One region of the Aurantimonas sp. E1-2-R+4 genome, then DNA from elsewhere that is predicted to be linked to it. Evidence: riboswitches for the same ligand, from Rfam matches in the RefSeq annotation. Region 1 holds a riboswitch; each other region holds the start of a gene.

Region 1 (9,929 bases):
TCCGGACGACCGAACATATTTCGTCACGGGCGATGGACATCGACTGCCGATCGCGCGGCCGGGCAAGGTCGAGCCTGGACGCGAGACGATCTACGGCGTGCGACCGGAGGGGATGAGCCTCGGCGGTGACGTGCCGCTCAAGGTCGAGGTGGTTGAGCCGACAGGCTCCGAGACCCACGTCATCGCCAAGCTTGGCCAGACCGAGATAATCTGCGTCTTCCGTGAGCGCATTTCCGAAGGGCCGGGAGACGAGCTGCGGGTGTCGATCGACCCGAACGCGGTGCATCTGTTCGACGCCAAGTCCGGGGCGCGCGTCTCGGAGTGATCTCAGTCGGCACGCGTCTGGCCTAAGCGGCCTGTCGATGCCAACAATGAGAGACTAAGCCAGACAGACCGTCGCGGCAGCGGGAGGCCGCCGACGGAGAGTGCAGGGAGCGCTTCCGCTCAAGAGGAGGAGATAGCAATGACGATCAATCGCAGAACACTTCTACAGGGTACGGCGGGCCTCGCGGCGAGCGCGGCATTCGGCGGAATGCTCGGAAATGGCCGCGCCTTCGCGCAAGGGGCCATGCCGGAATTCAAGCCGGAAGAGGGCGCAAGTCTCAGGCTGCTTCGCTGGGTGCCGTTCGTGTCCGGTGAGGAAGAAGCCTGGAACGCCAACACCAAGGCGTTTACCGAGGCGATCGGCGTCGAGGTCCAGATCGACCAGGAAAGCTGGGAGGACGTGCGTCCCAAGGCGGCCGTCGCGGCCAATGTCGGCTCCGGCCCCGATATGGTGATGAGCTGGTTCGACGATCCGTTCCAGTATCCCGACAAGCTCGTCGACGTCACCGACGTCGCCACCGCGCTCGGCGAGCAGAGCGGCGGCTGGTACGAGGGCCTGGAAGGCTACGCCAAGCAGGGCGACAAGTTCATCGCCGTCCCGCTGACCGCGATCGGCAACGCCATCTGCTATCGCGACAGCCATATGAAGGCGGCCGGGTTCGACGAGTTCCCGCAAGATACCGACGGCTTCCTCGAGCTTTGCAAAGCGATGCAGGCCAAGGGCACGCCCGCCGGATTCCCGCACGGCAAGGCCGTCGGCGACGGCAACAACTACGCGCACTGGCTGTTGTGGAGCCATGGCGGCATGACCGTCGACGAGAGTGGTAAGCCGGCGATCGACAGCCCCGAGACCAAAGCCGCGATCGAATACGCCAAGGCGCTCTACGCGACCTTCATCCCGGGCACCGAGAGCTGGCTCGACATCAACAACAACCGCGCCTTTCTGGCCGGACAGATCTCGCTGACGGCAAACGGAGTCTCACTCTACTACGCCGCCAAGAAAGACCCCGCGATGGCGGAGATCGCCGAGGACATGCGCACGACCAACCTGCCGATCGGTCCGGTCGGCAAGTCGGTGGAACTGCACCAGACCTCGACGATCAACGTCTTCAAGCACACCAAATACCCGGAGGCGGCCAAGGCCTACATCGCCTTCATGTACCAGCCCGATCAGATGAACGCCTGGATTCAGGGTGCCAGCGCCTATTGCTGCCAGCCGTTGAAGGCGTTCGCCGACAATCCGATCTGGACCTCGGACCCGATCCACGAGCCCTATTCCAAGGCGTCGGCGAGCTTGCGCCCGAACGGCTTTGCCGGGCCGCTCGGACCCTCGTCGGCCGGCGTGATGGCCGACTATGTGGTCGTCGACATGTTTGCGGAGGCGGTCACCGGTCAACGGACGGCCGAAGAGGCGATCGCCAACGCCGAGCGGCGTATCGCCCGCTACTACCGCTAACCAAACGAGGGGCGCCGGCGATCGCTGGCGCCCCTTGGCGTTTTCGACCATCAAGACCGCAGCGATGTGGCGTGATTTACCCGATCCCGTGGGCCGGGCAGCAAAAGAGGAACGAGCAAGCGATGTCGAGCGTCCAGGCGGTACCGCGGCCATCCATCCTGCGCCGGTTCGTGCAAAGCCGGAACGGCCTCGGGCTGCTGTTCATGCTGCCGGCGGCGATCTTCTTGCTGTTCTTCCTCACCTATCCGCTCGGGCTCGGCGTCTGGCTGGGCTTTACCGATACGACCATCGGTCGCACCGGCGTCTTCGTCGGTCTGGAAAACTACGCCTGGCTGTTCGACGATCCGGTGTTCTGGCTGTCGGTCTACAACACCGTCCTCTACACCTTCGTCGCCTCGGTGCTGAAGTTCGTGCTCGGCCTTTGGCTGGCCCTGATCCTCAACGAGCGCCTGCCGTTCAAGAACTTCTTCCGAGCGATCATCCTGCTGCCCTGGGTGGTGCCGACAGTCCTGTCGGCGCTAGCCTTCTGGTGGATCTACGATTCACAGTTCTCGATCATTTCCTGGGTGCTCATGCAGTGGGGCTGGATCGACACGCCGATCAACTTCCTCGGCGATCCGAACAAGGCCCGCGCCTCGGTCATCGCGGCCAATGTCTGGCGCGGCATTCCGTTCGTGGCGATCTCGCTGCTCGCGGGGCTGCAGACGATCCCGCAATCGCTGAACGAGGCCGCGGCGCTCGACGGCGCGACGCCGTGGCAGCGTTTCACCAAGATCACCCTGCCGCTGCTGACGCCGATCATCGCCGTGGTGATGACCTTCTCGGTGCTGTTCACCTTCACCGATTTCCAGCTGATCTACGTCTTGACGCGCGGCGGCCCGGTCAACGCGACGCATCTGATGGCGACGCTCTCGTTCCAGCGCGCCATTCCCGGCGGCCAGCTCGGTGAGGGCGCGGCGATCGCCGTCGCCATGATTCCTTTCCTGCTCGCCGCGATCCTGTTCTCGTTCTTCGGGCTACAGCGACGCAAATGGCAGCAGGGCGCGGCCGACTGAGGAGATGACCCCCGTGAGCCAAAAAACGCTTCCCGGCCGCACCGTCGCCGTGCATGACGACACCGAAGGCATGCAGCAGTTCAACTCGCTGCCGCGCCGCATCCTCGTGGTCTATCTGCCCTTGGCGGTGTTCGTGTTCGTGCTGCTGTTCCCATTCTACTGGATGGCGATCACGGCGGTAAAACCGAACCACCAGCTGACCAACTATACCGACTATAGCCCGTTCTGGGTGGTCAAGCCGACGCTCGAGCATATCCGCTTCCTGCTCTTCGAGACCTCCTATCCGGGCTGGCTGTGGAACACCATGCTGGTCTCCGTTGCCTCGACGGCGATTGCGCTGGCCGCCTCGGTCTTCGCCGCCTACGCGATCGAACGGGTGCGCTTCACCGGCGCGCGGGTCACCGGTCTGTTGATCTTTCTCGCTTATCTCGTGCCGCCGTCGATCCTGTTCATTCCGCTCGCCTTCATCGTTTTCAATGTCGGCATCTTCGATTCCCGGCTGGCGCTGATCCTGACCTATCCGACCTTCCTCATCCCGTTCTGCACCTGGCTGCTGATGGGCTATTTCCGCACCATCCCCTTCGAGCTGGAAGAGAGCGCGCTGGTGGACGGGGCGACGCGCTGGCAGATCCTGACCAAGGTGGTGCTGCCTTTGGCCGTGCCCGGCCTGATCTCCGCCGGCATCTTCGCCTTCACGCTGTCCTGGAACGAGTTCATCTACGCGCTGACCTTCATCTCCTCGTCGGAGAACAAGACAATCCCGGTCGGCGTGCTGACCGAGCTTGTGCGCGGCGACATCTACGAATGGGGGGCGCTGATGGCCGGGGCTCTGCTCGGCTCGCTCCCCGTCGTCATCCTCTACTCCTTCTTCGTCGACTATTACGTCTCGTCGATGACCGGCGCGGTGAAGGAATAGGCGCTTCGGCGGTGCTTTCACGACATTTGGCGGTCCGGTCTCCGGGTCGGCGCAGATCGCCGTTGACTTTGGCCGCTGAATTGATAGCGTTCGCTCGTCCAAGGGGAGTTCCGGCAAGGAACTGAGAGGCCGACGGCTCAAGAAGCGCGCGGCGACCCTACGAACCTGATCCAGTTGACACTGGCGTAGGGATGGAGTGAGCCGCTTCCCGATCCGTTCTCCCCTTTGACGACCCGCCGCCTACGCGGCGCGTTCTCTGGCGACGACAATCGGGAAGAGGCATCGGGAAACCCCCGGTGTGAAACGGCCCAATCTTACCCAAACCGCGGAACTGGATCTCCTCGTCGAACAGGAGAGCCTATGAACGCCCTGACACCCACCGTAACCAGCGGCCCGCTGCCTGCATCCCGCAAGATCTGGCGCGCCGGGACACTCCACCCCGAAGTACGCGTCCCGATGCGCGAAATTTCGGTGCATCCGACCGCCGGCGAGCCGCCGGTCACCGTCTATGATTCCTCCGGCCCCTATACGGACGACACGGCAACGACGGATATTGCCGCCGGCCTTCCCCGCAAGCGGCGGGACTGGACGCTCGCCGCGGGAGACGTCGAGGACTATGCCGGCAGGGTGGTCCGGCCGGAAGACAACGGCGTCACCTCCGACGCCAAGCGCGTTCCCACCTTTCCCGTCTCCCATGCGCCGCTGCGGGCGAAGGGCGGCAAGGCCGTCACCCAGATCGCCTATGCCCGCGCCGGCATCGTCACCCCGGAAATGGAGTTCGTCGCGATCCGCGAGAATCTCGGGCGCGAGCAGGCCAAGGCCGAGCTGGAGCGGGACGGCCATCCGTTCTCCGCGACGATCCCCGATTTCATCACCCCCGAATGGGTGCGCGACGAGGTCGCCTCGGGGCGGGCGATCATTCCCGCCAATATCAACCATCCCGAACTCGAGCCGATGGCGATCGGGCGCAATTTCCTGGTCAAGATCAACGCAAATATCGGCAATTCGGCCGTGACCTCGTCGATGGCCGAAGAGGTCGAGAAGATGGTCTGGTCGATCCGCTGGGGCGCCGATACGGTCATGGATTTGTCGACCGGTCGCAACATCCACGACATTCGCGAGTGGATCATCCGCAACGCGCCGGTGCCGATCGGCACCGTGCCGCTCTACCAGGCGCTGGAGAAGGTCGACGGCATCGCCGAGAATCTGACCTGGGAGGTCTATCGCGACACGCTGATCGAGCAGGCCGAGCAGGGTGTCGACTATTTCACCATCCATGCCGGCGTGCGGCTGCGTCACATCCCGCTCACCGTCGAGCGGGTCACCGGCATCGTCTCTCGCGGCGGCTCGATCATGGCCAAATGGTGCCTGCACCACCACAAGGAGAGCTTCCTCTACGAGCATTTCGAGGAAATCTGCGACATCTGCCGGATGTACGACGTGTCTTTCTCGCTCGGTGACGGCCTGCGTCCCGGCTCGATCGCCGACGCCAACGACAAGGCACAGTTCGCCGAACTGGAAACGCTCGGCGAACTGACGCAGATCGCCTGGGCCAAGGACTGCCAGGTGATGATCGAGGGGCCCGGTCATGTGCCGATGCACAAGATCAAGGAAAATGTCGATCTGCAGATGAAGGTCTGCGGCGAGGCCCCGTTCTATACGCTCGGGCCCTTGGTCACCGACATCGCGCCGGGCTACGACCATATCACCAGCGGCATCGGCGCGGCGATGATCGGCTGGTTCGGCACGGCCATGCTCTGCTACGTAACGCCCAAGGAGCATCTGGGCCTGCCCGACCGCGACGACGTCAAGGTCGGGGTGATCACCTACAAGATCGCCGCCCACGCCGCCGATCTCGCCAAGGGCCACCCGGCCTCGCAGCTGCGCGACGACGCGCTGTCGCGGGCCCGATTCGAGTTTCGCTGGGAGGACCAGTTCAACCTCTCGCTGGATCCGGAAACGGCGCGCTCGCTGCACGACGAGACGCTGCCCAAGGAGGCGCACAAGACGGCGCATTTCTGCTCCATGTGCGGCCCGAAATTCTGCTCCATGAAGATCTCCCACGATATCCGCGCCGAGGCGCAGAAAGAGGGGATGGAGGAGATGGCCCGCAAATACCGTGAGGGCGGCGACCTTTATATGCCGGCGAACGCGGCCGGCGAGGCGGCGGAGTAGGCCGATGCCGATCGCGGTTCTCGGCGCCGGCGTCGCGGGGCTGGCCTCGGCCACCGTGCTCGCCGAGCGGGGCGCTTCGGTGACGGTGTTCGAGCGTGGCGCCGCCATCGGCGAGGGTGCGGCGTCGCGTCTCGCCGGCGCCATGCTGGCGCCGTGGTGCGAGCGCGAAAGCGCCGAGGCCGAGGTGGTCCGGCTCGGCGCCGGCGCCGCCGACTGGTGGGCGGCCCGCGTTCCCAGTGTGGCGCGGCAGGGCAGCCTGGTCCTCGCGCCGCCGCGCGACCGGGCGGAGCTCGACCGTTTCGCCCGGCGCACCGACCATTTCGAACGTATCGGCGCCGAGGAAATCGCCGAGCTGGAACCCAGCCTCGCCGGGCGGTTCCAGGCAGGGCTGCTGTTTGCGGAAGAGGCGCATCTGTGCCCGCGCTGCGCCTTGAAGGCGCTGGCCCGGCGGCTGGAGGGGATGGGGGTCGCATTCCATTTCGGTGAGGACGGGCGCGCTGCGTCCGCGGGCTTCGAAACGGTCATCGATTGCCGTGGTTTTGCCGCCCGCGAGACCTTGCCGGAGCTGCGCGGCGTGCGCGGTGAAATGGTGCTGCTGCGGACGGGCGAGGTGTCGCTGTCGCGGCCAATCCGTCTCCTGCATCCGCGTCAGCCGATCTACGTCGTGCCGCGTGTGGACGGCATCTTCATGGTCGGCGCGACGATGATCGAGAGCGAAAACCGGGGCGCGATCACGCTGCGCTCGGCGGTCGAGCTTTTGTCGGCCGCCTACGCGCTGCACCCGGCTTTCGCCGAGGCGGAGATCCTCGAGACCGGCGTCGGGATTCGGCCGGCCTTTCCCGACAACCTGCCACGGGTGACGCGGCAGGGACGGGTGATCTCGGTCAACGGTCTTTACCGCCACGGATTTCTGCTGGCGCCGGATGTCGCGGGGCGGGCGGCCGATCTCGCCCTCGGCAAGAGCGGGAGGGTTGCGGCGTGACGATCAAGCTGAACGGCGAGGCGCGCGAGGTCGCGGCGACGACACTCGATGCTCTTCTGGTCGAACTCGGGCTGGCGGACGCGGTCGTCGCCACCGCGCGCAATTGTGATTTCGTGGCGAAAGAGGACCGACCGGCGACACCGGTCGTCGACGGCGATGCGATCGAAATCGTCGCGCCCATGCAGGGAGGCTAGGAGATTGTCGATGGACATTTACGGACGCCACCACGCCTCGCGGCTGATGCTCGGCACCGCGCTCTATCCGTCGCCGGCGATCATGGCCGACGCCGTGCGCGCTTCCGGGGCGGAACTCGTCACCGTCTCGCTCCGCCGCGAGAGTGCCGGAGCGAAGGCCGGGCAGGGCTTCTGGGACCTGATCCGCGATCTCGGCGTGCAGGTGCTGCCCAATACGGCTGGCTGCCATACGGTGAAGGACGCGGTGACGACCGCGCAGATGGGCCGCGAGATCTTCGACACCACGCTGGTCAAGCTGGAGGTGATCGGCGAGGCCGACACGCTGCAGCCCGATCTCTTCGGCTTGGTCGACGCGGCGCGAATCCTCGTCGCCGAGGGGTTCGAGGTCTTGCCTTATACGACCGAGGACCTCGTCGCCGCCGAACGCTTGATCGAAGCCGGATGCCGCGTCCTCATGCCCTGGGGCGCACCGATCGGCTCGGCCAGGGGCCTCAACAACCGCTATGGGCTGCGCAGCCTCAGGGCGCATTTTCCGGAGGTGACGCTGATCGTCGACGCCGGTCTCGGCGTGCCCTCGCATGCGGCCGAGGCGATGGAACTCGGCTTCGACGGCGTCCTCCTCAACACCGCAATCGCCAAGGCCGGCGATCCGGTCGCGATGGCGCGGGCCTTCGCGCTGGCGGTCGAGGCCGGGCGACTCGGCTACGAGGCGGGCGCGCTGGAGCCGCGCGACATGGCCGCGCCGTCGACGCCGGTGCTGGGCAGGGCGCTGCTGGCATGAGCGCGACAATGGATGGGGGCACGCGGATCGGGCTCGATCCGTTTTACCTGATCGTCGACGACGCCGACTGGGTCGAGCGGCTGGTGCCGCTTGGCGTCAGACTGGTGCAATTGCGAGCCAAGGCGATGGACGCGCGGCGGCTGCGCGCCGAAATTCGCCGCGCAAGGGACGTGTGCGAGGCCAATGCCTGCCAGCTCGTGGTCAACGACCACTGGCGTCTGGCGATCGAGGAGGGCTGCGATGTCGTCCATCTCGGCCAGGAGGATCTGGCCGGCGCCGATCGTGCCGCCATCCGCCGGGCCGGGCTGAAGCTCGGCCTGTCGACCCATGACCAAGCCGAGCTTCAAACCGCGCTGGCCGCCGAACCCGACTATGTCGCGCTCGGGCCGATCTGGCCGACCTTTCTGAAGGCGATGAATTGGGCGCCGCAGACCCCGGCAAAGCTCGCCGCCTGGCGGGCGGTGATCGGCGACATACCACTGGTGGCGATCGGCGGGCTCACCGTCGCGCGGCTCGGTGAGGTGTTCGCGAACGGTGCCGACAGCGCCGCCGTCGTTACCGACATCACCCGAAACGCCGACCCGGAGGCGCGGACCCGCGAATGGATCGCGGCAACGAGGCGCTGGCGCACGGGCGGCGAGGCGGAAGCGGCAGGGACGGACAGCGCTTGAGCGCCTCGCCGGTGGTGCTGGCGATCGCCGGCTCGGATTCCTCGGGCGGGGCCGGGATCGCCGCGGACATTCGCGCCGCGCACCATCTCGGCGCCACGCTGCGGTTTGCACTCACCGCGGTGACGGCGCAATCCGACCGTCAGGTGACTGTCATCCATCCGGTTCCGCCGGACATTCTGCGCGAGCAGATCCGGCTGGCGCTGGAGGATGGGACAGTCGGCGCCATCAAGATCGGCATGCTCGGCTCGGTTGCCGCGGTTGAAACGGTCGCCGACCTGTTGAACGCATATCGCGGCCTCCCGGTTGTGGTCGATCCCATCGTGGCGTCGAGTTCCGGCCATCGGCTTCTCGACGATGCGGCGATGGCGGTCTTTCTCGAGCGGATACTCCCGCTGACAACCCTGCTGACGCCGAATCTGCCCGAGCTTCAAATTCTGGCGGCGGCGATCTTGGACGCCGAGCCTCCGGCCACAATCGCGGAGCAGGCGGGCGTCCTCCTTGGGGCCGGCACAAAGGCTGTGCTCGTCAAGGGCGGCCATGACCAAGGCGACGCCGCGGTGGATCTGCTGTTTCAGTCCGGCGGCGACACGCCGGATCGCTTCGCCTCGCCGCGTCGCCCGGTCGCGATTCGCGGCACCGGCTGCATGCTGTCGACGCGGATTGCTATCGCTCTGGCGAGTGGCGAAACCCTCGCGACATCTTGCCGCAGTGGGAAGATCCAGATGGACGAATGGTTTGAACGTGCGGTCGTCAAAGAGAACGCGCATATCGGATGACCGTCTTTGCTTCGGCGGCCGATCTTTCTCCTCCCGATTGGCAGGGTTGCGGAACGACATTCTCCGGATTCGTCGTAAAGTTGGCCTGGATACCATTTCTCCCTCCGATGAAGGCGGGTCGTGTTTCGGCGCAATCTCCGGACGAGGCAAATACCTGCCGAATAAGGGCTGGAAATGTTTCCCTAAGTCTTCCGAAAAATCTTCATTTCTTATCATAATACTATCGGATTCGATCTTTCCGGAAGGACGCCACAGGGGCATCCGAGCAGGCTCCCAAGAACGAATTCGTAATCAATTTCGACGATGTTGCCCCTGTCTCAGAAAGGATCCCCCTCAAGGCTGAAGTTTTGGCGAGCGGCAAGACACACCTGCCGGCGGAACACGTTCCGCTCGGTGAGCGCCGATCTGGTTAAGTGGTTGTTAACCAATCCAAAGCGATAGGCTGACCGACAGTACTACTCGCGTTATCGCGGGAAGAGAGAGAAAAATGACGTTGAACAACATTCGCATCTCGCGGAAACTTTTGATCGCGTTCGCCGCGATTATCGTGACCACGGTGGTCGCGAACTATCTGGTCTACAGGGATTTGGAATCCGTTC
Region 2 (9,929 bases), on a different contig from region 1:
CTCGATCAGGACGCGCGGGCAGCGCTGCGGCGCTGCGGCGTGCGCTTCGGCGCTTATCACATCTTCATCCCGGCGCTGATCAAGCCGGCGCCGGCGGCCTTGCTGACGCTGCTGTGGGCGGTGAACAAGGATGGACGCGAGCGGCCCGGCTATGGCGAGGTCACGCATCTATTGGCGACCGGCCGGACGTCGGCGGTCGCCGATCCGGCTATCGATCCGGTGTTCTTCGGCCTTGCCGGCTATCGGCTGCTCGGCCGCCGGGCGGTGCGGGTCGACATTCTGGAACGTCTCGCCGATCTGATCCGGCCGGCGCTGGCCTGGAAGCCGGGAACGGGAAAACGCCCCGAGGGTGGCTATAACGGCGCACAATTCCTGGTGACGCCAGCAATGATGTCGATTCTCGGCGCCACCGCCGAGGACATGGAAGAGGTGCTCAAGGGCCTCGGCTACCGCCCCGATGGCATCGAGGCGGGCACGGTCGAAGCCGAGATCCAGCGTCTCGACGCCGAGACCAAAGCGGCCGAAGTGGCAAGCCGGGCCGAAGCCGAGCGCAAGGCGGCGGAGGCCGTCGCCACGCTCGAAACGCCGCAACCGCAGGACGAATCCGGCGACGCCCCGGCCACGAGCGAAGCCGCGGACGCGCCGGCGGAGGAGCAACCGTCCGCCGAATCGAGCGATGGTTCTACCGCCGACGCGGTTGTGCCGGTGGCGGCGGTCGCGTCCGAGGAAGTCGCCAAGGGAGAGCCTGCCGCCAGCACGGCCGACTCGGTCGCAGCGACCGACGACACACCTGCCGCGACAAGTTCGGTGGAGTCGCCCGTGGCGGAAACGGCGCCGGACGAAACGGCGGTTGGCGAGCCGGCCTCCGAGTCCGATGGCGAGCCGGCCGCGCCGAAGCTCGTGCAGGTCTGGCGGCCGCAGCGCGCCGGTGGGCGAGCGGGCAATCGCCAGGGTCAGCGTGGCAAGGGCCGTGAGACCGGCGGCGGGGCGGCCGCCCCGGAGCGCGGCCAGCGCTTCGGCAAGGGCGGCCAGAAAAGCGACGGCGGAACCGAGAACGAGCGCCAGGCCAAGGGGCGGTCGAATCGTGACTGGAAGGAGCGCGGCGAGCGCAAGGAGGGTGGCGGTGGCCGCCGCTTGGACAAGCCGCAAACCTCATACAACAAGCCGGTGCAGACAAGGCCGCAGCGCGTCGACCCGGATTCGCCCTTCGCCAAGCTCGCGGCGCTCAAGGACAAGCTTGGCAAATAGTCCCGAAAGCGGTTCCGATGGCTGACGGAGCGGGGCAGCGCATCGACAAATGGCTCTTCTTCGCGAGAGTCGTTAAGTCGCGCAGCCTTGCCCAGAAGCTCGTCCAATCGGGCGGCGTGCGGATCAACCGCGACAAGACGACCAATGCGGCGCGTTTGGTGCGCGCGGACGACACGTTGACCGTGTCGATCCACGATACGGTTCGCATCTTGAAGATTCGCGACTGCGGCACCCGCCGCGGGCCGGCGAGCGAAGCGGCGGAATTGTACGAGGATCTGTCGCCGCCGGAGGAGACAACCAGGCGCAAGGATGCCGAGCTGCCCAAGGGCGGCTACATGCCGCCGAAACGGCCACCGAACAAGAAAGAGCGCCGCGCGCATGAGCGCCTGCGCTGGGGCTGAGCGGCCCCGGGGTTGATCGCGCCCGGCTGGTTCCGGCCAGGCGTCACCCGATGGCGACGGCTCAGTCGCCTTCGCCGGGCTCGGGCGAGAAGTATTTCTCGAACTTGCCTTCCTCGCCGTCGAACTTTTCGCCGTCGGCTGGACCTTCCCGCTTGATCGTGATGTTCGGCCATTTCTCGGCGTATTCGGTGTTGATCGTCAACCATTTGTCGAGGCCCGGCTCGGTGTCCGGCTTGATCGCCTCGGCCGGGCATTCCGGCTCGCACACGCCGCAGTCGATGCACTCGTCGGGATGGATGACGAGCATGTTGTCGCCCTCGTAGAAACAGTCGACCGGACAAACCTCCACACAGTCCATGTATTTGCACTTGATGCAGTTGTCGGTCACCAAATAGGTCATGACGGAACCTCGGTCTTGTCGGACCCCGTTCGGAAGGGGCCGGTCCTTGCGCGAGCGACAGTGCCGGCTCGAACGCCGGCGCATCCTCGTTTCGCCCGGACGTAACCGCTCGCTCGAAGGCTGACAAGGGCAAAGCATGTCGCGGCATGGGCACTTCGGCGGAATGGATTTCTACGCGCCGGGCAAACGCCGCCCGCGTCGCAGACGCCCCCCAGTTGTCGACGTCGCAGCGCGGGTATAAAAGCGCGCGCACGCCGTCCGGCTGGCCGGATCGCGGCGACCCTTTCGGGAGCTTCCCATTCTCCGAACCACCTTCCATACGGCGTCGATCTTCGGACTGGCCTTGGCCGGAGCCATGCTGGTTCCGGCGTTGACGGATTTCGCCAAGGCCAATGACGACTGGCGAATTTTCGTGTTTTCCGCCGTCCTCGTCGCGATCATCTGCATCCTCGTCGCCGCCGCCACTCGGGGCGAACGCGTTCCGTTCACGCCCCGCCTCGGCTTCCTGCTGGTAACGTCGGTATGGTTGGTTACCGCCGGCATCGGCGCCCTGCCGCTATATTTCGGCTCGGTCAACGTCAGCTTCGCCGGTGCCTTCTTCGAATCCATGTCCGGCCTGACGACGACTGGATCGACCGTGATTTCCGGTCTCGACGCACTCCCGCCGGGCCTTCTTTTGTGGCGCTCGCTGCTGCAATGGCTCGGCGGCATCGGCATCATCGGCATGGCGATTCTGATCCTGCCGTCGATCCGGGGCGGCGGTCTCTCCCTGTTCCACATGGAGAGTTCGGACAAATCCGAGAAGATCCTGCCGCGCGTCAACCAGTTGGCGGCCGGCCTGATGGCCGCCTATGCGGTGCTGACGGTGCTCTGCGTCATGGCTTATGCGGCCCTCGGCATGAGCTTCTTCGATGCCGTGAACCATGCGATGACGACGTTGGCGACCGGCGGGTTTTCGACCCACGACTCCTCGATGGGCTATTTCGACGACAACGGCATCCTGGCTGTATCCAGCCTGTTCATGGTGCTCGCCTCGCTTCCCTTCGTGATCTACATCCGGGCGCTGCTGCCGCTCCGGTTCCAGCGCTGGAACGATCCGCAGATTCCGGTTTTCCTGGCGACCTGCCTCGTGCTGAGCGTCGCTTTGGCCGCTACCCGCCATGCTCTCAACGCGACGCCCTTCAACGAGGCGTTCGTCAGTTCGGCGTTCAACCTCATTTCGGTGATCACCACCACCGGGTTTGCGTCAGAGGACTATACGCTCTGGTCGAACGCCGCGACGGGCGTCTTCTTCCTCGCCATGTTCCTGGGCGGTTGCGCCGGGTCTACGGCCGGCGGGATCAAGGCCAACCGGCTGGTCATCCTCTTCCTCCTCGTCAAGGCCAGCGCCCGGGGGCTGTTCCGCCCGCACGCGATTCGACGCCTGCGCTACGGCAATCAGGAGGTGACGCCGGAATTGCTGCAGACCGTGACGCTGTTCGTCTTGTTGTTTTTCGGTGTCCTGCTGACCGGCACCGTCGTGCTGACCTCGCTCGGGCTCGACTTTCTGACAGCCTTTTCCGGGGCGCTGACGGCGCTCGCCAATGTCGGTCCGGGATTTGGCCAGATCATCGGCCCGGCCGGCAATTTCGGCAAATTCTCCGATTCGACGCTCTGGGTGCTCTCGGCAATCATGCTGCTCGGGCGGCTCGAGATCGTGACGGTTCTCGTTCTCCTCTTCCCCGCGACCTGGATCGATTGAACGTCGCGGAGCTTCTTTGACGCCGCGACGTTCGACGTCGCCGCACGAGGGTGGAGCCGCCGGTCGCAACGCCTCGCCTACCAGGGTGCCGAGAGTTCGAGACGAATGGTGATCCCGACTGGATTCGAACCAGTGACCCTCAGATTAGGAATCTGATGCTCTATCCTGCTGAGCTACGGGACCACGCCGGGCGCACCATAATCGAATCCCGCCGCCGGCGCCAAGCCTTGTTCGATGAGGCGGATTGGGCCAGCGCCGCCGCCCGTCGTGGCCGCCGCGCAAAGCCTGGCCCACGCCCGCGCAGGGAGATCGCGGCCGCTACGGCGCCCACGGCGCGGGGCGCGCCTGGGCGACCGTATTGTCGTCGCCCGGTAAATGCGTTTGAATGAAACAAGGCAAGTCTCGTGGGGGCCGGCTTCCGACCGCTGTCGCGCGACCGGCAATTTGGGTCGGGGTTTCCACGGCCTTGTGCTATCGAGAGTTACCTCATTGGTGAAAACTGGAGCAGGGCGGGATCGAATTGACCGGATATGATCGACGTTTCGGCCTTGATCTTGCCAGCGGCTTCATCGCTCTGATCGTCTTCAGCTTCGTCATCAACATCCTGCTTCTGATTCAGCCAATCTATCTGCTGCAGATCTATGACCGCGTGCTGTCGTCGGCCTCCGTCGAGACGCTGGCGTTCATTTCCGTCATCGCGGTGGCGGCGCTGGTCTTGCTCGGCGCGGTCGACGCGATCCGTTCGATGATCTGCGGCCGGATCGCCGCTCGGCTGGAGGCCGGGACCGGCGCTCGGGCGCTCATCGGCGCGATGCGCGGCCCGCGAGCCTCGCTCGGCGACGTCCAGCCGCTGCGCGATCTCGCCACGGTCCGCGGGTTCATATCCGGCCGCGCCCTGCTGGCCTATTTCGACCTGCCCTTCGTTCCGTTCTTCATCGGGATTCTCTATTTCATCCACCCGCATCTTTTCTGGCTGACGCTGGGTGGCGCGACCGTCCTGGCTTTGCTCGCCTGGGCCAATCAGCACGCGATGCAGCGCCCGGTCGGCGAAGCCGGCGAGCAGGCGATGGCCGCGATGCTCGCGGCGCAGTCCTTCGCCCGCGGCGCCGAAAGTATCACGGCGATGGGCATGGTGGGCAATGTCGTGGGAGCATGGGGCGGACAGGAAGCGCGGTCGCTCGACGCGCAGGACCGGCTGAACCGCATCAATGCGATCTATGCCGGTGTCTCCCGCACGCTTCGCATCGGATTGCAGATCGCCATCCTCGGCTATGGCGGCTATCTGGTGCTGGCAGGCGAAATGACCGCCGGGATGATCTTCGCCTCCTCGCTGATTTCCGGTCGCGGACTCCAGCCGATCGACCAGGTCATCGCCGGGTGGAAGCCCGCCGTCGATGCGCGCAAGGCCTGGGGCCGGCTAAGCGTGCTGCTCGCCGTGCTTGGAACCAAACCAACCGCGACCGATCTGCCCGATCCCGTCGGGCGCCTGTCGCTCGAGAATGTCGTCGTGTTTCCGCCCAATGCACCGAACGCCGACCCGTTGCTCAAACGGATCTCGGCCGAGATTCCGGCCGGCGACTGCGTCGTGGTGGTTGGCCCCTCGGGCGCCGGCAAATCGACGCTCATGCGCGCCATCGTCGGGGGCCTCGAGATCCGTTCGGGCGCCATTCGTGTCGATGGGGCCGATATCCGCAACTGGGACAGGGAGAATCTCGGACGCCATGTCGGTTATCTGGCCCAGGACGTTGAGCTCCTACCGGGGACGATCGCGCAAAACATCGCCAGATTCGATCCCGACGCGCATGATGAGGCAATCATCGATGCGGCGAGGAAAGCCGAGGTTCACGACCTGATCCAGCGATTGCCGAAGGGCTATGACACGATCATCGGGCCGGCGGGACAGCAATTGTCCGGCGGACAACGCCAGCGCGTCGGTCTGGCCCGGGCATTTTATGGATCGCCGAAGCTGCTCGTTCTCGACGAGCCCAATGCCAATCTCGACACCGAAGGCGAGATGGCGCTGGACAAGGCGCTTGCATCGGCCCGCGAGGGGAAGGTGACGGTGCTCCTGGTCACACAGCGCCGGCCGATTGCCGAACGGGCCGACAAGATCATGATCCTGCGCGACGGGGCCGTGCAGGATTTCGGGCCGCGGCAAGAGGTGTTCGCGCGCCAGGTCCAGAAGGCGAAGGCGGCCCAGGAGGCCGCGCGGGCGGCTTCCAACGATCGGGCGGAGGCCTCGCCGGCATCGTTCCCGGTCGTCACCGGGCGTTTTCCGGCCGTGGTCGCCGGCGGGCGGAACCCCGAGACGGCTGACAGCTGACCGGCGGCTTGATGGCGCGGTCGCCGACAATGGAGCGGATACCCATGACGAAGAACGGCGACGGCTGGGCTAGCGACGTCAAGACCGGAATACGCCTGATCACCGTGACGGGAGTCGCGCTCTCGGCGATCTTCCTGTTGGGCTTCGGGGCTTGGGCCGCACTGGCGCCGCTGGCGAGCGCCGCGGTCGCGCCGGGGGTGGTCGCGGCGGCCGGCAAGAACCAGGGGGTCCAGCATCTGGAAGGTGGGATCGTACGGAGCATCCTCGTGCGCGAGGGCGAGCGCATCAAGGCGGGACAAGCGCTGTTCGCCCTGGATCCGACAGCTCCCAAAGCGCAACGCAATCGTCTGCAGAAACAGATGGTCGGCCTGGAGGCGCGGACCGAGCGGCTGACCTCCGAGCGCGACGGCCTGGAGATGTTGTCGTTTCCGCCGGTGTTGCGTCAGTTGGCCGGGACAGAAGGCATCGGCGATCTTCTCATCGAGCAGGAACGCGAGTTCACCGCCCGATTGGACCGTCACCGCCAGGAACAGGTGATCATGGGCCAGCGTGTCCAGGCCCTCCGCGAGCAGATCGAGGGGATGACCGCGCAGCAGACGGCGATCGAGCGCCAACTCGAAGTCGTTCGGGAGGAAGTGTCGCGCAAGCGCACGCTGCTGGACAAGGGCCTGACCAATCGCTCGGAATATACCGCGCTGCTTCGCAGCGAGGCAGATCTGGTCGGTCAGGTAGGGCAGGGTGTTTCCAGCATTCTGGCGGCGAAAATCCAGATCGTCGAAGCGCAGGCGCAGCTGGCGCGGCTCGAAACGCAGCGCGTCGAGACCGCGGTGACGCAGCTCAATGAAATCCGGGCGCAGATCTCCGATACCGAAGAACAGCTGCGGTCGGCCGAGGATGTGCTCGATCGCATCATCGTTCGTTCGCCGAGCGATGGGATCATCATCAAGATGAGCGTGAATGCCTCCGGCAGCGTAGTGGGGCCTGGCGATCAGCTCCTCGAACTCCTGCCGACCGGCGAAGATCTCCTCATCGAGGCTCGGGTCTCGCCGCAGGATGTCGACGTCATCTCGCTCGGACAAAGGGCCCGGCTGCGGTTCAGCGCGCTCAATACGCGCACCACGCCGACCGTGGAGGCGAAGGTCACCTATCTTTCCGCCGACCGGCTGATCGACCAGACCACCCGGCAACCCTACTACACCGCCCGGCTCAGCATGATCGACGACCTGCCACCCGAAATCAGCCGCGACCAGATTTATCCGGGCATGCCGGTGGAGGCCTATATCGCGACCGGCGAGCGCACCTTCCTGGAATATCTCGCCAAGCCCATCACCGACAGTTTCTCAAGGGCCTTCCGGGAGGATTGAACCGCTCGGCATCGCCTCACCGCACCGTGGGGTCGGCCTGGGCGATCAGCATCGCTGAGCCCTCCTGCAACCCGACGACGATCTCGCCGAGCGCCTCGTTCGATTGGGTCAGGATCGAATGGAACGGCACGTCGACATCGGCCAGCGGCCATTTCGCGCCCACGACTGTCAGTCCCGACAGATCCGAGAATTTCAGGATCGAGAATTGCGCGCCGGGGGTCAGATCGAAGCGGCGCGGCTCCGGGGACAGCGGCCAACCATGCTCACGGCCGTCGAACAGCTCGACATCGAGGCCGCGCGCGGCAAAGCGCAGCGCCAGGATGAGATGGGCGAAGGCATGGTCGCTGCGTGGACCGCCGAGCGCGCCGACAAGCAGCAGCCGGCTCGCGCCCCGAGCGACCGCCGCGTCGATGGCGAGTTCGCCGTCGGTCTGGTCCTTGTCGCTCGGAAAGGTCTCGCGGGGAATGTCGGAGAATTCGCCGGCCGCAATCGCCGGGCTGGAATCGAAATCGCCGACCCACAGTTCCGGGGTGAGCCCCAACGCCGTGGCATGGCGAATTCCGTCGTCGGCGGCGATCACTCGCGTGCCGGATACTGCATTAACAAGGGCGGGTGTCGGATCGACGCGGCCGGCAAGAAGAATCGTGAAGCGCATGGCGCCGTGATCTAGCGCGTGGAAGCGGCGAAGGGGAGGGGGAAACGCGCCCACCCGCTCGAAGTAGCGGCCGTTGGACCGGTTGCCCTTGCCGGTGGCGGAGCTTGCCGCTAAATCTTCGGCAGCTCACACGGGGTGCCTTCGGGCTGAGAGGCGTCGCGCCAACCCGTCGAACCTGATCCGGATCGTACCGGCGGAGGGATTGCGGGCGTTCGCGAGGTCCTCGCGGCGCGGCTCTTCCGACGTCGCCGCATCGAGAGGCCCCTTTATGATTACTATCCCACCGCAGCTTTTGTCCGGTGCGGCTGTCCTCGCCGTGCTGTCCACCTTCGCCGCTCCCGCCTTGGCGCAGGATGGCAAGCCGACACTCACCGTCTACACCTATGAGAGCTTCACGCCCGAGTGGGGGCCGGGGCCTAAGATCGAGGCGGCGTTCGAGGCGGTCTGCGATTGCGACCTGACATTCGTCGGCCTGGAGGATGGGGTCGCGATCCTCAACCGGCTGAAGCTGGAGGGCGAAACGAGCGACGCCGACATCGCCCTCGGGCTGACCTCCGACCTCATTCCGGAAGCCAAGGCGACGGGCCTGTTCGCCGACAGCGGCGTCGATCTGTCCAAGCTGACGGTGCCGACGGGCTTTTCCGATCCGGTCTTCGTGCCCTACGACTATTCCTATCTCGCCGTCGTCTACGACACCGAGGCTATCGACAATCCGCCGAAGAGCCTCGACGACCTCGTGTCCGGCGATTCCGAGCAGAAGATCGCCATCGAGGACGCGCGGACCTCGACGCCGGGGCTCGGTCTGCTTCTGTGGATGAAGGCGGTCTATGGCGAGGAGGCGAAAGCCAAGTGGGCAAAGCTCTCCGACCGCATCCTGACCGTCACGCCCGGCTGGAGCGAGGCCTATGGCCTGTTCACCAATGGCGAGGTGCCGCTGGTGCTGAGCTATACGACATCGCCGGCCTATCACATGGTCGAGGAAGGCTCCGAGCGCTATCAGGCCGCGGCCTTTTCGGAAGGCCAGTATCTCCAGATCGAGGTCGCGGGCCTGCTCAAGAACGCCGATCAGCCGGATTTGGCGCGCCAATTCCTAAAATTCATGCTGACCCCCGAAATCCAGTCGATCATTCCGACCACCAACTGGACGCTGCCGGTGATCGACGGCATCGAAATGCCGGAGGCGTTCGACCGGTTGGTCAAGGTGGAGACGCCGCTGTTCATCGATCCCGAGACGGTTGCGGCGAACCGCAAGGCCTGGACGCAGGAATGGCTCGAGGCGATCGGCCGCTGATGCGCCTGGGCGTCCGCGTTGGACGGCGCGGCAGGGCTCGATCGCGCGCGCGGCCATGACCGGCTCCACCGACCGGACCCTTCGCATCGGCCTCGGTTTTGCCGCCGCCGCGGCCCTGATCGTCTTTCTCGGCGGCGCGTTCGTGTTCCTGCTCGCGGCGACGGGCGCCGTGCCCGATCTGCCGGCACTCTTCGCCGACCGCTATATCCGGGGCGTCGTGCTCTTCACCATGGAGCAGGCGGCGCTGTCGACGCTCTTGTCACTTGCCGGCGCGGTGCCGCTGGCCGTCGCGCTCCACCGCGCGCGCTTTCCCGGACGCCGGGCGGTGCTGCGGCTGTTCCTCTTGCCGCAGGCGCTGCCAGTTCTCGTCGGGGCGCTGGCCATCATCACGATCTGGGGTCGCAACGGCGTGCTGTCCGGCGCCTTCGCCGCGATCGGGCTGCCGCGGCTCGACGTCTATGGCCTGGCCGGCATCCTGATTGCGCATGTCTTTTTCAACTTGCCGC
Region 3 (9,929 bases), on a different contig from region 1:
GGTGCCGCCAGCCTATCGTCAGCACCGCTATCTGACCTCGGGCGAGAGCGCGCGGTTCCTTGATCGCCGGAAAGAGACCCAGAACCCGGAAGTCGTATCGCGCGTCCCTCAAGGGATCGAGACCGCCGACTCTGCGGCCTACGAATTCAAGCGGCTGATGCACCTGGCCTTTCAGGAACAGGAAAAGCTGCTCGGCGACGTGGGCAGCCACTGGCGCAATATCGAGGCGCTGATCTGCGAGGAGCTCGCCGCCGTTCAGGAGAGCGCTGCGATCCTTTGCGATGCTGGCAAGAGCACGCTGGCGTCACACCTGCTGACAGAGTTCAGCGAAAGATGGTTCGATCGCGCCCTTGCCGACTGCAAGGCGCTCAGCGCAGCAGCCTACGTGACCTTGCGGGCTTCTGACAATCTGAACCTGACCGACGTTCCCCTCGCTCCGCCTCAGGTGTGGTGACGCGGTTCACGGGCGGGGACGAGGTCTTTGGGTCAGCGGGTCAGCGGGTCCACGCGGAGTATTTCAAGATTTCCGAGGACGGCATGGTTGATATCAAGGTATCAGTACTGGACTATGCTCAGGCACCCGCCGTGGCGAGATCGTACTGGACGGATTTGGCGGCTCCGGCACCACTCTGATCGCGGCCGAGCGCACCGGCCGCGTGGTGCGGCTTGTGGAAACGCCGGGCGAGGTGAAGGGGATGGTTGAAGCTGGTCGAGGCGGTACCGATCAGCGTCAGCCGATCGGTCGCTCCGGCCAGCGCCGCCAGTACCATGAGCGGATCGAGCGTCTCGGACGGATGATGCTCTGGACGGTCCTGCAGGCAGAGGATGTCACCCAGAAAGAGGCCGTCGAACCCGGCGGCCTCTGCCTTCCGCGCGCAACTCAGCCAATGCGACAGTTCGAGCGGTGCGGTGGCGCGCATGCCGGGGCTGCGCCAGGCCGCCTCGTGGCTGCCATGCCCAAACAGGACCGCATTCAGGATCACTCGTCCATCCAGCTCTGGTCGAACCAGTCCGCGACATCTCCCGGCCACTCCAGCGGTGCGCCGCTCGGGTCCTTGAGAACGCCGCTGTCGAAGAGGAATTGCGCCATCTCGGCGAAACGATCGGCGTCGATCTTGCCCACGGGGACGTTGCTGTCCCGCATGTAGCCGCCCGCGACGATCTTCTCCATCGAGCCTCGCACCAGCTCCGGGTTCGGGAAGTCGCCGGCGGCGATCAGCAGCTCCGCCGCTTCCTCGGGATGATCGACCGCCCATTCGTATCCGGCCTGCGTCGCTTTCATGAAGACCGTCACCGTCTCCGGATCGTCCTGCAGGATCTCGGCACGGGTGCCGATGTAGCCATTCTGCTGATCGGGGACGCCGTAGTCGGCGTAGATGAAGGAAGACTGCTCGCGCCCCAGAAGCTCGCTGTTCACGCCTTCCCAGGTCGCGACCTCGAGCGTGAAGTCGACGCGCCCCGTCGCCAGCGCCTCGTATGCGCCGGTGCCCAGCGTCACCGTGTCATAGACCGGCTCGCCTCCGTCGTTGCGGATCATCGTCCCGATCAGCGCGTCCTCCCAGGCGCTGCCGAAGCCGGCATAGGTCTTGCCCGAGAGATCCGCCGGGCGGGTGATCGCTTCGTTGGCGCTGTTGTAGACCAGCCGCCCGGCCTCGTGCTGCATCGTGGCCCAGAGGGCGATGATGTCGGCTCCGGCGGGGCGCGCGCTCATGAAACCGAGCGAGGTCATATAGGCGAAATCCGCGACATCGGCGGCCAGCAGCGCGGTCGAGCTGGTGTCCGAATAGGGCAGGATCTCCACCTCCAGCCCGGCCTCGTCGTAAAACCCGCGGTCGCGTGCGACGATCAGGCCGACGTGGTTGGTGTTCAGCGTCCAGTCGAGGGCGATGGTCACCTTTTCCCGGGCCTCGGCGGCGATTGGCAGGGTCAGGCAGGCTGCGAGCAGCAGATTGCGGATCATCGTATCACTCCTTGAGTAGCAGGGTTCTGAGGGTCGTGCGGATTTCGGCCAACGCCACTTCGCTCCGCCTCTCGCGGGGGGTGGTGATGGGGATGTCGGCGACAAGGGGGCCCGGCCGCGCCGACATGACGAGGATGTGGTCGGCCATCTGTGTAGCCTCGTGTAGATCGTGGGTAACCATCAGGACACCGCGCAATGTCTCGGCCAGACGAGCGCAAAGCCAGTCCTGCATCCTGAGCCGCGTCACGGCGTCCAGAGCCGAGAACGGCTCGTCCAGAAGGACGAAACGGCTGTCCTGCACGATCGTGCGCAGGAACGCCGCGCGCTGGCGCATGCCGCCCGAGACCTGGTCGGGATAGAGATCTTCGCATCCCGACAGCCCGAACGGGACGAACAGGTCCGCGACCTTCTCGCGCGCGGCCCTGCGCGGCAGTCCCGCCATCTCGAGCCCGAGCGCCGCGTTGTCGGTGACGGTCAGCCAAGGAAACAGAGCGTCGCTCTGCGGCTGATAGCTGATGCTCGGATGCGGGCGCAGGATCGGTGCGCCGTCGAGCGTGACCCTGCCCTTTGCCTCGATGCCGGGCGGCAGGATGCCGGCGAGCCATTTGAGCACGGATGTCTTGCCGCAGCCCGAGGGCCCAATCAGGCAGGTAATCCGCCCCTCCCGAAGCTCGCACGAAAAATTCGTGACCAGCGTCCGCGCCTCCACCCGGACCGTCAGCCCCTCAACCCGCAGCATCGCGCCCTCGTCGGTGGCCGTGTGCGGTGAGTCGTTCGATCAGGCGCAGCGCACCCAGGAGCAGCAGGGTCAGGCCGGCCGAGACGACGACGGCGGCAAGCACGAGATCGGCGCGGAAACTGTTCTTGGCGGTGAGGATGTAGATCCCGAGCCCTTGCCGCGCGCCGGCATACTCGGCGAAGATCGTCGCGACAATGGCATAGGTGGCCGAAATCCTCAGCCCCGCGAAGAACGACGCCCGCGCCACCGGCAGCGTCGCACGCCGAAAGATGCGGAGTTTGCCGGCCCGCATCGAGGTCAGGAGATCCAGATAGGCCTGCGGCACCTGGCCGTAGCCCGACAGCAGGCTCACGAGGATCGGGAAGAAGGTGACCAGGATGACCAGAAGCACCTTGGGCAACAGCCCGAAGCCGAACCACAGGATCATCAGCGGCGCCAGTGCGACGAGCGGAATGGTCTGGCTGGCGACGAGCAGCGGCATCAGGCCGCGCTGGAGCCAAGGGCTGAAATGCAGGGCGACAGAGGCGGCAAAGGCGAAAAGGACCGAAGTGGAGAAGCCCAGCGTGGCGACCCAGATCGTGCTGAGCGCATGGGGCCCGATCCGCGCGCGCTCGACGATGAGGGATCGCAGCACGTCCGTCGGCGCGGGCAGCACCAGCGGTGAGACCCCGGCAAGCGCGCAATAGACCTGCCAGGCCAGTAGAAGCGCCGAAGCGATCAGCACTGTCGGCAGGATGTGTCGCAGGGATTGCATGACGTCTCCGGACGCGAACCGGCTGTGCGACGGGCGGGGTCAGGCGAAGCTGGGGCTGTTGACGGAGGCTGTCAGGTCGATCGTGACATGTCCCTCGGCAGGACCGAAGCGCAGGAACGCCTGCCGCACCGTCTCGAACACCGCGCCTGCATCGCCGCGCAGCCGCGTGCAGAAGTTCTTGGACTTCAGGAAAGTGCCCGAGCCTTTCAGAAACTCGATGCAACCGTAGATCTCGTCCATGTGGCGGTCCTGGCCCAGCACGTAGAGCGAGAACTGGACGTCGATCCCGACGCCGAGATCCGGCGCGCCGGCGACCGCGTCCCGCGCCAGAGCCTTTCGCTCCTCGAAGGTTTCATCCTGTGCGCGCGCCAGCGTCTCGCAGCGGCAACTGGGATCGTCGGGTTCACCGTAACATCCCCGCGACAGGGTGACATGCATCGTGACATGATCGGGCTGCCGCGCGGCGGCAGCAAACAGATCCCGGATCGCGTCGATCAGCGGATCGGGCGCGCCGACCATCAGGGTCGACATGTCGTCCGTCTCGATCCGCAACTCACTGTAGTAGGGGGTTAGAGCGGCGAGCCCCGATGTGATTACGTCCACGAACTCCGACGTCATCGGATAGAGCGACACCTGCGCGCCTATGAACATGTTTCCTCGCTCCGCCGGCATTACCCGGATCAGCTGTGAAGGGTTCGCGCGGTCTCGCGCATCTCAGCCCCGAACGGAGCACCCCTGGCCATGTCGGCAGATATGTGGCCAGTCGCAGCAGAATGTCAATTCGAGACGAGGCGGATCGTTCTGGCCTCGAATAACTGCGCCCGCCGCACTGCGACCGAATGTGTGCGATGCAGCATCAGTCATAGTGGGCTCCGAGCGGTCATCGCTATAGCGGTGTTTCTTGTACGTCGGCGCGGTCCTGCTCATGCCCCCCCCAACTACACAAAGATCCTTGCCAAGGAAACAACGTGACATCGCCCAAAGTAGTGTTAGAGTCGGTCCGGAAAGTTATTCATTTCAAACAGAGCCTTCGCATCATGAAGCGGATAGACGCCAGTTTGAGGAAGGCGAGCGCGCTGCGCGACAGGTTCTCGAAGTCTTTGGACAGCCTGCGGCATTGAACCGCCCCGGGTTTCCCGGAGACCGTTTGGTTTGAGTTCTACGCGGCGATCGGCATGGCCTCAAGCTGGGCGTAGTATGCGGCTTCCGCCTCGGCGGGAGGAATATTTCCGATCGGCTCGAGCAGGCGGCGATTGTTGAACCAGTCGACCCATTCGAGGGTGGCGAACTCGACCGCTTCGAAGCTTCGCCACGGGCCGCGTCGATGGATTACTTCGGCCTTGAACAGGCCGTTGATCGTTTCGGCCAGGGCGTTGTCATATGAATCTCCGACGCTTCCGACAGAAGGTTCGATGCCGGCCTCGGCCAGACGCTCGGTGTAGCGAATACTGACATATTGGGATCCGCGGTCGGAATGGCACACGAGGCCACCGCCGGCGAAGGGCCGCCGGTCATGGAGCGCCTGCTCCAGGGCGTCGAGGACGAAGTCGGCGTGGGCCGTTCGTGAGACGCGCCAGCCGACAATCCGGCGGGCGAAGGTGTCGATAACAAAGGCCACGTAAACGAAGCCACGCCAGGTGGCGACGTAGGTAAAATCGCTGACCCACAGGGCATTCGGCGACGCAGCCTGAAACTGCCGGTTCACCAGGTCCAGCGGACAGGGCGTAGCCTTGTCGCTGATCGTCGTCTTCACCGGCTTGCCGCGAACGACGCCCTTCAGGCCAAGGCTTCGCATCAGTCGGGCAACGGTGCGGCGGGCGACATCAATGCCTTCACGCTTCATCTGGCGCCAAACCTTGCGAACGCCGTAGACGCCGAAGTTCGCTTCGAAGACACGGCGAATATCCTGGCAGAGTTCGTCGTCGCGACGTTCGCGGGCCGGGCGACGATCAGGATCGCGGTTGCGAGCCGCGTGCTCGTGATACGTCGATGGGGCGATCGGCAGAGTGAGCCATGTCGCGCCATTGGTCCGAGCGACAATGGCGAACGGCAGATCGGCTCGACCCCATAGACGTCACGATGGTTGTCGATGAACGTCGTCATCGTCTGAACGGGCGGTCGAGCTCCGCCTGAGCAAAATACGCCGATGCCTTACGCAGGATCTCGTTGGCCTGCCGCAACTCGCGGTTCTCTCGTTCGAGAGCCTTGATCCGGCCGCGCTCATCGCTCGTCTGACCGGCGCGAACGCCCTGGTCGCGTTCGGCCCGGCGAACCCAGTTGCGCAGCGTCTCGCCGGCACAGCCGATCTTCGCCGCAATCGACGATATCGCCTCCCACTGCGAGGCGTGTTCGCCTTGATGCTCCAAAACCATTCGGACTGCCCGCTCGCGGACCTCCGGCGAATATCTCTTCGATGTCTGTTTCGTCATCATGACCCCATTCTCTCAGGAAATGAGGTCTCCGGGAAACCCGGGGCGGTTCAGTGCTGTCGGCCGCCCGGCGATTGGCGCGCAGGTCGAAAGGTTCGCCCGCGTTGGTCGAACCGCTCATCACGTCCTGCCCATGCTCCAGACGTACGGGCATCGACTCGCCGGTCAGCGCCGACTGGTCGACCATCGCGCGGCTGTTTTCGACTGTGCCGTCGACGGGCGCCACGTCCCCCTGCCGGATCAGCAGAAGATCGCCAGGCTCGACGTCATCCAAGGGCACGTCGTCGAGCGCGCCGTTGCGGTGGCGCGTCGCGGTGCGAGGCACACGAGAGAGAAGATCGCTCATCTCTCGTCGGGCGCGACCCTCGGCGAAGCTTTCAAGGAAGGTTCCCCCCGAATACATCAGCGCCACGACCGCCGCCGCGAGCGTTTCGCCAAACAGCAGTGCCGCCGACATCGACAGTGCGGCGACGATGTCCAGCCCGACCTCGCCTTGCCGCAGACTCCGGACGATCTCCACGACCAAGGCGGCGAGGACCGGCAGGACACCCGCCGCCCAGATCGTATCCGCCAGTTGCGACAGATCGGCAAATGTCAGGCCGAGCCCCCCGACAAGGCCAAGGAATGCAACGGTCAGCAGGGCGGTGTTCAGACGATCGTGGAGGATTGAGTTCAACGGATACCCTGTCCTGGATTCAGCTGCGCGGCTCGGCCATCGGGGTTGGCAGACTCATCCTGCAACGCCCTTGCCACCGCGAAACCATCCCCTGCACTGCGGTGCCCCCCCGGATTGGCCGAGGCATTCCTGTGTCGGGCGCCCGACCCGGGGTTGGTCGCCGCGACCTTCGGTTCGTCGACGGCCACGATGTCGATATCGGGCTCGACACCTCTGTTCCGGAACAGTTTGAGGGTCGCGCAGTCGGCGACCGCGACGAGTTTACCATTCGGCGGGATCATTGGGTTGTGACTCCGAGTTGGGGCCGAGCGCCATGGCCGACGACCAGACCACAGCGAACTCCGCCGCGACTTGCGCAAGGTCAAACAATCGATCGAGACAATGTGCATCATGACGAGAGGTACAGGCCGCCCGGAGTCACTACGGCGGTGTCGGCCGCTTCGGATCTGGACGCGAGGCAGCCGGCCGTCGCACCCAACCGGGCGGAAGGAGAACGGAATGACCGAGACACGTGTGGTCTGCAGCAAGTGCGGCGGCGTCAACCGCTTGCCGCCGTCGCGATCGGCCAGCGGCGCCAAATGCGGGAAATGCGGGGCGAAGCTGTTCGCCGGCCATCCCGAGGATGTCGGCGCGGAGAATTTCGACCGCCAGATCGCGCGCGGTACGGTTCCGGTTCTCGTCGATGTCTGGGCCCCCTGGTGCGGACCATGTCTGGCGATGGCGCCCGCTTATGAGGCCGCGGCGCGCGATCTGGAGCCGCGGGTCCGCATGATCAAGCTCAATTCGGAAGCCGAACAGGGAGCCGCCTCTCGCCTCGGCGTTCGCGGTATTCCGACGATGATCCTGTTCCTCGATGGGCGGGAGGCGGCCCGAACCTCGGGCGCGATGTCGGCCAGTCAGATCGTGCAATGGGTGCGTGACAAGTTGCCGATTGCGGCGGCTTGAGCCTGCCATCCATCGGCGCCGCAACAGAGGCGTCGGAGCGTTGCGCAGTACCGATAAAAAACACGGGCATTCGAGGCATGGTTGGCATGGAATCAGTTGCATGAAGGACCCTTACGAGACCCTCGGCGTCGACCGCTCCGCGACCAGCAAGGAGATCAAGGCCGCATTCAAGAAACTGGCGCGCAAGCACCATCCGGATCTGCATCCGGGCGACAAGGAGGCTGAGAGCAAGTTCAAGGACCTGTCGGCGGCGAACGACCTGCTCAAGGACCCGGAAAAACGCCGGCGCTTCGATGCGGGCGAAATCGACGCCAGCGGAACCGAGCGCCCGCATGAGCGGTTCTATCGCGACTTCGCAGACGGCCCCGCCTACGCTTCGCACGCCGCACAGGACGGATTTGCGAGCAATGAAGATTTGGAGGAGTTTCTGTCCCGCGCGTTTTCGGGTGGAGGACGACGAGCCCAGGGCACGTTCAGGGCGCGCGGACAGGATGTGAGTTACGCGCTCCCGGTGGCTTTTCTGGATGCGGCCAATGGCGCGACGCGGACGATCACATTACCCGAAGGCAAGACCTTGCAGGTCAAGATCCCCGAAGGTGCAGCCGACCGGCAGATGCTGCGGCTGAAAGGGCAAGGGATGCCCGGATTCGGCGGTGGAGCCCCGGGCGACGCCTATGTCGAACTGCATGTCCAGCCGCATTCGTTCTTTCGCTCCAAGGACGGTAACATTCACGTCGACGTGCCGGTCTCCTTGACGGAGGCGGCCCTGGGCGCCCGGATCGAGGTGCCGACCATCACCGGCCCAGTCAAGGTGACCGTTCCGAGGTGGTCCAATACCGGCACAACGTTGCGGTGGACTCGCCTCGATAAAGTGGAGAGCTCTTCTGAAGGAAAGAGGAGCATTTCATGGGCAAGTCACTCGCCGGTTCGGGAAGGAATTCGAGGTGGAGGCTGTGCGTCTGGTCGAGACGAGCGGGCGTACGCAGCGCGAGATCACCGAGGATCTCTGCGTCGGGCTGTCGACGCAGCGCCGCTGGCTGGGCGAACGGCCGGGAGCGTGATCTGGAAGCACCGCCTCCCGAGCGGCAGGAGAGGACCTGGCGGCCGAGCTGAAGCGGCTGCGGCGCGAGAACGGGGTCCTTCGCCAGGAACGCGAAATTCTGAAGAGGGCCGCGACTTTTTTCGCCAAGGAGGGAAGTCGATGATGTTCCATCTCATCGATGAGGCGAAGAAGGAGTTCCTCGTCCAGCGTCTTTGCAAGGTCCTCAGCGTCAACCCGAGCGGCTACTTTGCCTGGAAGGCGCGCCCAGCCTGTCGGCGACAGCGCGCTCACGAAACATCGAGGCTGTACACGTCGCCACTCCCTGCATCGCGATAAAAGTCCACGCGATTGCCGTCCCAGTGGTAGTCGAGATGACGGCCCTGATGAGCGCTTGCTGCTGCGTTAGGCCGGAACAAACCCACGCATTTTCCGCCGTCGCACCGTACGCTTGGATAGACGATACCATTCGAGCGGGCCTGACGTAGCCTGCCTGCGATCCGCTGGCTTTGACTATAGTCATCTGGGTCGAGGGCGACATGATATGTCGGTTCGCCTGATCGAAAATCATGGAGATCCGCCGTCACGGCCAACAAAATTTCCCGGAACTGCGACGTCCAACCAGCAGCTTCACGAGTTCGGGCCATGAAGCGCGCATGGTGATGGATGGTCTCAAACAATGCGACCTCGAACCGGTCGCCAGCGTAAAGCACGCCAAACGTACCGTCAGAAAAGCGGCTGGGCCTATCAGTCGTTACGTGCGTAAACGGCGCCATCAGATAGCTGGCGCCGGGGCCGCTGACGCGGTGCTCGGGCGCGACGAGATCGAGATTGCCGATCGTTTCCATCAGGCGTGGATTGGTCTTTTGTTCGGCCGAGATCAAAAGCGGCCAATCGGCGGGATCTGCGATATCCTCAAACAGGTCGATCGGTGGATAGAGGCTGCGGATGATCCGCCGCGCGTCGGGCCAGTCTATATGGGAGACTGGAATGTCAGAAGGATCCATCACCAGCCGCCGCGCTCGGCGTCCAGATATCGCCGCACGCGCATCAGATCGGTCAGATCGCCGCCGAGCATGACGTCGAGCGCGGACGCGTCGTTGAATCGGTCGGTGGGCGCCTTGATCCAGGCATAGCCGCGCTGCGGTTCTAAGAAGATGATGCGAAGCGCCTTATGGATACCGATGATGTTCGAAAGGCGTGTCTTGGTGTCACGGTCGAGGCGACCTGGCCCGTCGGCCTTCCACCGACGATAGGTGCGCACCGGCAGATCGAGCAAGGTCGCGGCGTTTTCATCGGTGATTTCCCAAAGGCGGAAAAGATTGATCGCCGCACGAAACAGCGCCCCGCCTTCCTCGTCGGTCAATGGCGAGGGGACAAAGTCCCT

What was found. A riboswitch is a leader RNA that binds a small molecule or an ion and turns the genes downstream of it on or off. The one in region 1 is predicted to bind thiamine pyrophosphate.
Positions count from the first base shown of each region.
Region 2: it holds a riboswitch for thiamine pyrophosphate, as region 1 does, so the genes downstream of both, thiB (thiamine ABC transporter substrate binding subunit) here and thiC (phosphomethylpyrimidine synthase ThiC) in region 1, are expected to answer to the same signal.
Region 3: it holds a riboswitch for thiamine pyrophosphate, as region 1 does, so the genes downstream of both, VQ045_RS19450 (YkoF family thiamine/hydroxymethylpyrimidine-binding protein) here and thiC (phosphomethylpyrimidine synthase ThiC) in region 1, are expected to answer to the same signal.

Region 1 is NZ_JAZHLK010000042.1:1,568-11,496, reverse strand. Features, by position in the region: gene VQ045_RS16695 (ABC transporter ATP-binding protein) at 1-325, shown strand, start outside; gene VQ045_RS16690 (ABC transporter substrate-binding protein) at 464-1,780, shown strand; gene VQ045_RS16685 (carbohydrate ABC transporter permease) at 1,903-2,835, shown strand; gene VQ045_RS16680 (carbohydrate ABC transporter permease) at 2,840-3,751, shown strand; TPP riboswitch at 3,843-3,960, shown strand; gene thiC (phosphomethylpyrimidine synthase ThiC) at 4,112-5,926, shown strand; gene thiO (glycine oxidase ThiO) at 5,931-6,908, shown strand; gene thiS (sulfur carrier protein ThiS) at 6,905-7,102, shown strand; gene VQ045_RS16660 (thiazole synthase) at 7,113-7,883, shown strand; gene VQ045_RS16655 (thiamine phosphate synthase) at 7,910-8,554, shown strand; gene thiD (bifunctional hydroxymethylpyrimidine kinase/phosphomethylpyrimidine kinase) at 8,551-9,330, shown strand; partial or broken gene VQ045_RS16645 (methyl-accepting chemotaxis protein) at 9,818-9,929, shown strand, end outside.
Region 2 is NZ_JAZHLK010000005.1:82,737-92,665, forward strand. Features, by position in the region: gene VQ045_RS04045 (helicase-related protein) at 1-1,248, shown strand, start outside; gene VQ045_RS04050 (RNA-binding S4 domain-containing protein) at 1,266-1,649, shown strand; gene fdxA (ferredoxin FdxA) at 1,711-2,049, opposite strand; gene VQ045_RS04060 (TrkH family potassium uptake protein) at 2,393-3,790, shown strand; tRNA gene VQ045_RS04065 (tRNA-Arg) at 3,897-3,973, opposite strand; gene VQ045_RS04070 (type I secretion system permease/ATPase) at 4,311-6,113, shown strand; gene VQ045_RS04075 (HlyD family type I secretion periplasmic adaptor subunit) at 6,158-7,477, shown strand; gene VQ045_RS04080 (thiamine diphosphokinase) at 7,494-8,132, opposite strand; TPP riboswitch at 8,254-8,352, shown strand; gene thiB (thiamine ABC transporter substrate binding subunit) at 8,401-9,423, shown strand; gene thiP (thiamine/thiamine pyrophosphate ABC transporter permease) at 9,479-9,929, shown strand, end outside.
Region 3 is NZ_JAZHLK010000064.1:9,423-19,351, forward strand. Features, by position in the region: gene VQ045_RS19420 (C69 family dipeptidase) at 1-454, shown strand, start outside; gene VQ045_RS22095 (LLM class flavin-dependent oxidoreductase) at 573-983, opposite strand; gene VQ045_RS19435 (ABC transporter substrate-binding protein) at 980-1,960, opposite strand; gene VQ045_RS19440 (ABC transporter ATP-binding protein) at 1,965-2,699, opposite strand; gene VQ045_RS19445 (ABC transporter permease) at 2,686-3,453, opposite strand; gene VQ045_RS19450 (YkoF family thiamine/hydroxymethylpyrimidine-binding protein) at 3,493-4,104, opposite strand; TPP riboswitch at 4,094-4,200, opposite strand; partial or broken gene VQ045_RS19455 (IS5/IS1182 family transposase) at 4,466-4,573, opposite strand; partial or broken gene VQ045_RS19460 (IS3 family transposase) at 4,613-5,882, opposite strand; AL1L pseudoknot at 5,444-5,598, opposite strand; partial or broken gene VQ045_RS19465 (P-type ATPase) at 5,935-6,558, opposite strand; gene VQ045_RS19470 (hypothetical protein) at 6,555-6,839, opposite strand; gene trxC (thioredoxin TrxC) at 7,057-7,503, shown strand; partial or broken gene VQ045_RS19480 (DnaJ C-terminal domain-containing protein) at 7,604-8,347, shown strand; partial or broken gene VQ045_RS19485 (transposase) at 8,388-8,830, shown strand; gene VQ045_RS19490 (RES family NAD+ phosphorylase) at 8,833-9,549, opposite strand; gene VQ045_RS19495 (MbcA/ParS/Xre antitoxin family protein) at 9,549-9,929, opposite strand, start outside.